DNA from 3 places in the Virgibacillus sp. FSP13 genome. Region 3 is predicted to be linked to each of the others. Evidence: riboswitches for the same ligand, from Rfam matches in the RefSeq annotation. Region 3 holds a riboswitch; each other region holds the start of a gene.

Region 1 (2,331 bases), on a different contig from region 3:
CCTCCTAATTAATTAGGAGCAAGTGTCGATAAGTGCGTGTTCAAAAAGCCACCGCTTGTCATTTAGTAACTTTTGAACAACCTCTATAATATTTCCACACAGACCGATGGATGGAAGATAATAACCAAACTACAATTACGAAAAACCACAACTTGCCCTTTTTTAAATAACACATAGTTGTTCATTATAGGGATGTTGAATATATCCGTCAAATATAGAATATTCCTTTGTTTGTAAAAATAATCTGTTACGTTGTATTCAGCTAAGCGCTTATTCCTCCATTAATTCCAATTTAAAATCACCAACTGCACCATCTTGATAGAGATTTGTAATTGACGTCGAATAGGAGTAAATAGTTGCGTGAAATTCGAGATTTTTTTCTGGAACTTTCACATGAAAATCATTAGCATATAGCAAGGTTGTAATTTCGTGGTAGTCACTGCTGCTAACTTTAAAATCAAATCCTATTTTAAGTAATTTTTCGGCCTTAGATTTATTCACAACTGTATCTTCGTAAAAATTGTCGACATTAATTGTCCTATTGTTTATGATCACTTTTTGATTCATTATTTTTGCCACCCTTCTTGAACCTAACTAAATTCTAGCAGTTGAATTTAGTTATTTCTATTGTTATTGCTTCAGTGTTCTTTTAACCCTCGTTAACGAATAGGGCGACCAAAAGCGCAACGTCCTTTCGTAGTCCCTCCAATGAGTGAAATTCACTTATTGATTGCTTTAATACATACTTTTCTGGTATGATTACTTTAATTTAATACATTTCTTATTAAGAGTGGTGGAGGGAATGGCCCGATGAAACCCGGCAACCCACTGATAATGATCAGGAAGGTGCTAATTCCAGCAGCGTTTAACGGCTGCAAGATAAGATGGAAGCCATGTACAAAACTTCTTCTTATCGAAGAGGTTTTTTTATTTATGAAAAATGTGATCAAACATATTTCTGGCACTTCATCTTGTCATACAATTTATGGTGAAAAGGGAGAGGTTATTAATGAAATACGGTTTTTGGCTACCTATTTTTGGTGGATGGTTACGAAATGTAGATAATGAACACATGCCACCAACATTTGATTACGCAAAAGAAGTGATTCAGTCAGCAGAAAAATGGGGATATGATACAACATTAATTGCTGAATTGTATCTAAACGATATAAAAGGAATTGAACATGACTCATTGGAAGCTTGGTCAACAGCTGCAGCACTTGCAGCTGTTACAGAAAAAATCGAAATTATGGCGGCAATGCGTCCTGTATTCCATAACCCAGCTGTAACTGCAAAAATGGCCGCTAACATTGATCGTATCTCGGGCGGCCGCTTCACATTTAATGTAGTCTCAGGCTGGTGGGAAGAGGAAGCGCGTCAATACGGTGGGGATTTCACAGCACACGACGAACGATATAACCGTACCGAGGAGTTTTTACAAGTAATGAAAGGGCTCTGGACCGAAGAAACGTTCAGCCATAAAGGAAAATTTTATGAGGTCGCCAATACACATTTGGAACCGAAGCCAGTGCAACGGCCAAATCCTCTTCTTTACGCAGGCGGTGAGAGTGAACGGGGAAAAGAAGTCATTGTCAATAATTGTGATGCCTACGTGATGCATGGAGGAACATTAGAAGAAATTTCTGCAAAAGTTGAGGATATGAAAGCACGCCGAGAAGCAGCAGGAAAATCTACATTTAAATCATTCGGATTGGCTGCATACATCATTTGCCGTGACACGGAAGAAGAGGTAGTAGAAGAATGGAAACGGATCACCGATGTTAAAAATGCGGACGGCTATGCAGGATATCAAGATTTTGTCAGCAAATCACAGCTTGAGCAGCAAGTAAAACTAAATGATTATTCCGTTTCCAACCGGGGATTGCGTCCAAACTTAATCGGAACACCTGAGCAAATTGCTAATCGCATCATCGAATTTGAGGATGCTGGAGTTGACCTTTTACTCTTACAATTCTCTCCACAATTAGAGGAAATGAAGCGCTTTTCGGAAAAAGTAATGCCACTTGTCGAGGAGAAACGTAACTTAAAAATAAACCAATAGGAGGCATTGGAATGTCGGAAAAAATATATGTGCTTCATGAAAATAATGAATGGACCGAGCATTTGACAAAACGATTAACTGAATTGCAGTTACCATATGAAGAATGGCATCTAGATGAAGGAACAGTTGACCTATCGACTGTTCCTCCAGAAGGTGTTTTTTATAGCCGTATGAGTGCGTCTTCCCATACAAGAGAGCACCGCTTTGCAGCCGAATTAACTGAAGCTGTCTTGGCATGGCTCGAGCGCCACAGTCGCACTGTCATCAAT
Region 2 (2,331 bases), on a different contig from region 3:
CTTATATCCTTATCGTGCCAGACGGCTTCTTCTATTTTTTGTCTGGAACAAGATGTCATTTGATTATCAATTAGAAACCCAAGGACTTCCGCTTCTTTATTTTCCAGTCGGACTGCATCATTTTTTGCATTGAAATATTTTATATCTTGAGTCAAATCCAGAACGAAGCTATTTCCCTCCATTGCATCTTCCTTTAGCTTTTCTGAATCCTGCCTTGAGATATTTTTCCGTTTTTTCTCGGGTTCTTTCAACAGAATTGGCTCAGAATGTTTCTTTCTCATCCTGTCTGTATACAATTCGATAAACCATTCATGTTCCAAATCTTTGTCTAGATTATACGCATCATCTATTAGTTTATTAGCCTTTTGGAGATAGCCTAACCGTATATATCCTAATGCAAGGCAGCATAACAATTTAATTTTTTTGCTGTTATCTAGTCCCTTTTCCAATGCTTCTTTCCCGTAAAATATGACCGCCTCCCATTTCCTATCTTGGCCGGCTAAAATAAATGATAAATGGTAATAGGCATCAGGATTATTAGGAGCATGAATGGTTGCTCTCCGTAGAATATTATAGGCTCTTTGATAATTTCCTCTACGAATCTTCTCATCACGACCCAGTTCAAGATAAAGACTAGCAAGCGTAACGGAAAAGCGTGGTTCCCTTTTGTTTAAGCTTATGAACTGTTCATACAAATCGATCCCCTCTTCCAGCCACGCATTCCGCTCATCATCTACCTCTAAATCTTCCCGTTCAAGCCAATCGCTTTCCAAATCTTCTAAGGCTTCCATCGTAAATTGTGCCAACCTACATTTCCCCTTCCCTCCCCCAACATTTTATGATCACGTAATACCATTCATCCGCATCATAATGTCCATTTTTGTTTGACTGTCTTTAACATCCCTTAAATCAAAAGCTAATTTTACCCGGGTCTTCTGTGTTTTTTTTGCTTCCCTAAAAACCCGTTTAATTAGCCTCTTTTACGCTTCAGTTCCGCAACATTATGTCCCATCAGCGGCTTAATGAATTTTTCATACCGTTCCCGGCGAAATCGTTCCAGTTCTTCAGGCGTCATATCCTTAACGAGTTCATGCACCGGAGTTCCTTTACGCTTTTCATGTTCCTCTTTTGTTAATTTCTGTACCTTACCGTTTTCAATTTTAAAATATTCCATCGTTCTTCCTCCTTGAAAAAATATATAAAAAACCCCTTCATGCCATGAATGCACAAAGGGGTTTCATACCGACTTATCATCCAAAGCATATGCCTTGCTGGTTGGAGCACCTTACATCTGCAGGTTGCTGTGACATCGTCGAGCCAGTTCTCTCAGCCACTCTTAATAACTTATTTAATTATCTTTACTGTACATTAATTGTTGGTGTTCTTCAATAACAGATTTCCTATTCGAGTTTTTAAAAAAGGGACAGGTCCTTCCTGTCACTTTTTCCCGCTTTTGATAAATTAAAAATGGGTCTATAATAGTGAGGTCGGGGAAAACCCAAGACAAGAGGGTGATGATTTTGCTGAAACTACGAAACTTAATCGTTTTAATACTTGTTGCTGGTGCGCTTTGGTATGTATATGGTGATACTTACAATCGTTCTGGTGTGCAAGGTGTAATAGAAGATATGCAAGCCGATGTGAATGAACTAAAAGAAAATCCAATCGTAATTGATACGGTAGATACGATAAATCAGGGGTTTCAAAAACTTGTTGGATTCTTTACCGAAAGCGAATCGGAGGACCAACAACCCACTCACGAGAAACCACAGCTAGATGCCCCTTCCGAACAAACCTTTTCCATTCATAATGTTGAACTTGGGGATGATCGATCGGAAGTTGAACAACAAGTAGGAAAGCCAAAGCGATCCTCAATGAATGAATATGGTGTCAATTGGGCTGCCTATCATGAAAACTATCAAAACTTTTTCATGGCTGCCTACGATGAGCATGATAAAGTGATTGGCTTATACACAGATCAGGACTTAATAACATCTACAAATGAAATCACCTTGGAAAGTTCAAAGGAAACGGTCCATAAAAAGTTAGATGAACCTCTTAAAGGAATACGAAAGGGACTCGTGACTTACCGTATGCAAAATGATGGCGAATATGATACATTCCAGATTGATAGCAATTATGTAACGGTTTTTTATGATAAGCATGAAAATAATACGGTAACAGCTATTCAAATTATTAGTGATGAGCTGGAGAAGCAAAAGAAGGGATTCTTCGCCAAGCCAAGCGCTGAATTAAAAGAGGGCTTTGAATATCAATTGTTCGATCTAACCAATGCGGCACGAGTTAAGCATGGTCTATCTCCGTTAACCT
Region 3 (2,331 bases):
TTCGTAATTATACCTTTTAGAGTATATCATAAATGGTTTTTTATTTCGATATGGAAAGAATCTTGCTGAACCGTTTTATTTCCGGATGATCCTATACGAAAAACAAAAATCACGCCTTCCATTAATAGAAGACGTGATTTTCATTTTAAAAACAATCTATTTTATTTCTCCGCTAATGCCTTCAATTCCTCTACCTTATCTGTTTTCTCCCATGGAAATAAGACATCTGTTCTGCCAAAATGTCCGTATGCAGCGGTATTTTTAAAGATTGGCCGTTGCAAATCAAGCATACGAATAATGCCTGCCGGACGTAAATCAAACAACTCTCGGACTGCCGCAACAAGTTTTTCTTCCGTAACTGTTCCAGTACCGAATGTGTCAATCGCAATGGATACCGGTTCAGCAACGCCAATTGCATAGGCAAGCTGTACTTCACACGTTTTAGCAAGTCCTGCAGCTACAATATTCTTCGCTACATAACGAGCGGCATATGCTGCTGAGCGGTCCACCTTAGTCGAGTCTTTTCCACTGAATGCCCCTCCGCCATGACGGGCATAACCACCATACGTATCAACAATTATTTTTCTTCCTGTTAGTCCAGCATCCCCTTGTGGTCCACCAATAACGAAGCGGCCGGTTGGATTGATGAAATATTTTGTTGTTTCATCTAGTAAATTTGCTGGTACAACCGGATGAATAACATGCTCAATTAAATCTTTTTCAATTTGCTCGGTTGAAATGTCCTGGTGATGTTGTGTGGAAATGACAATTGTATCTACTTTAACAGGATTATCATTTTCATCATACTCTACCGTTACCTGTGTTTTTCCATCCGGACGTAAATAAGGTAGAATCTCATCTTTTCTTGCATCAGCCAGCCGTTTTGCCAATTTGTGAGCAAGTGATATTGGTAGCGGCATTAATTCTTCCGTTTCATCACAAGCAAAGCCAAACATTAACCCCTGATCACCTGCACCGATCGCAGCAATTTCTTCATCAGACATTTTTCCTTGGCGTGCTTCCAATGCATTGTCTACTCCACCAGCAATATCTGCTGATTGTTCATCAATTGCTGTAAGGACTGCACATGTTTCAGCATCGAAACCAAACTTAGCTCTTGTGTAGCCGATATCCTTAATGGTTTGCCTTACAATTGCTGGAATATCTACATACGTACTTGTTGAAATTTCCCCTGATACTAATACTAAACCAGTTGTCACCGTTGTCTCACAAGCTACTCGTGCATTCGGATCTTTTGATAAGATTTCATCCAAAATAGCATCTGAAATCTGGTCACAAATTTTATCCGGATGTCCCTCTGTTACCGATTCAGATGTAAATAAACGACGATTTGCAGCCATTGGCCTAAATCTCTCCCTTTTATATCGTGGTACGGAACTCTGTATTTATCAATTATATAAACTCCCTTTAAAACAAAAAAAGCCTTTCCTACTTGCATGAGGAAAGGAGTTGTGGCCTTTCGCTCTTATTGTTCAAGGAAAATCCTTGCATCAGATTAGCACCTTTTCACAAATGTGATGGTTGCTGGGTTTCATCGGGTCTGTCCCTCCACCAACTCTGAATAAGAGAGTGTCCGTTCACAATTTATCGTACCGAAATCGTTATGATGTGTCAACTTTTTCAAATGTAAAAAGTATAAAACTTGAGGCGCTATTATGCTTACAGCAAATGTTTTTCGGTGGGTTGAGTAATCGGAGACCCAGAGTAAGCCGTGTCCAGCTCCAGCGCCCAGCAACTATCAAACTTCACACTCCTCTCCTCGAAAAAGTTAATTCGCTTTTTCTTCGTGTGTTGTTACTTCAGGGGGTTATTCAATGCACTACGATAAGTCAACATCGGCTCGTACCTCACCGTGTTTCCTTTATCTCATTGCGGAGTGCTCCAGTTTGTACGTTGCTAAGCGGGCGCTTGCGCTTTTCTTCAAAGGCCAGCACAACATTTTAAATAAAATAATACATTAGTATGGACTAATTAAATAAATGTGTTATACTAATAAACAGATTTAAAAGAAAACCGTTTCATGTCTTTATAAAAAATCCATCAAAAAGGAAGGTATCATATATGAAATCGATGGAACGATCAACAGTATCGGATGAACTTTTAGCACAAGGGAATATCCAGCACAATTTATCGGTACCTCAGCTAGTTGAAAAAATCTTAGCAAGGAACGAAGGAGTATTGACAGCAACAGGTGCGATTCAAGCAACAACAGGAAAATATACCGGACGTTCACCTAAAGATAAGTTTATCGTGAAAGATGACATTTGTGAACAGTTTATTGATTGGGGACTTGTAAACCAAGCAATCGAT

The links. Region 3 has a riboswitch for S-adenosylmethionine ahead of metK (methionine adenosyltransferase). Riboswitches for the same ligand answer to the same signal wherever they lie in the genome.
Region 1: another riboswitch for S-adenosylmethionine. It lies ahead of ACW2QC_RS11775 (LLM class flavin-dependent oxidoreductase); the one in region 3 lies ahead of metK (methionine adenosyltransferase).
Region 2: another riboswitch for S-adenosylmethionine. It lies ahead of ACW2QC_RS13370 (hypothetical protein); the one in region 3 lies ahead of metK (methionine adenosyltransferase).

What each region holds. Positions count from the first base shown of each region.
Region 1 covers NZ_JBSVKG010000012.1:42,636-44,966, reverse strand. The annotation lists gene ACW2QC_RS11780 (DUF3219 family protein) at 271-567, opposite strand; SAM riboswitch class I at 779-886, shown strand; gene ACW2QC_RS11775 (LLM class flavin-dependent oxidoreductase) at 1,010-2,062, shown strand; gene ACW2QC_RS11770 (ATP-grasp domain-containing protein) at 2,074-2,331, shown strand, end outside.
Region 2 covers NZ_JBSVKG010000015.1:67,302-69,632, forward strand. The annotation lists gene ACW2QC_RS13365 (winged helix-turn-helix domain-containing protein) at 1-806, opposite strand, end outside; gene ACW2QC_RS13370 (hypothetical protein) at 971-1,174, opposite strand; SAM riboswitch class I at 1,245-1,346, opposite strand; gene ACW2QC_RS13375 (CAP domain-containing protein) at 1,515-2,331, shown strand, end outside.
Region 3 covers NZ_JBSVKG010000010.1:11,329-13,659, forward strand. The annotation lists gene metK (methionine adenosyltransferase) at 162-1,361, opposite strand; SAM riboswitch class I at 1,484-1,589, opposite strand; gene pckA (phosphoenolpyruvate carboxykinase (ATP)) at 2,083-2,331, shown strand, end outside.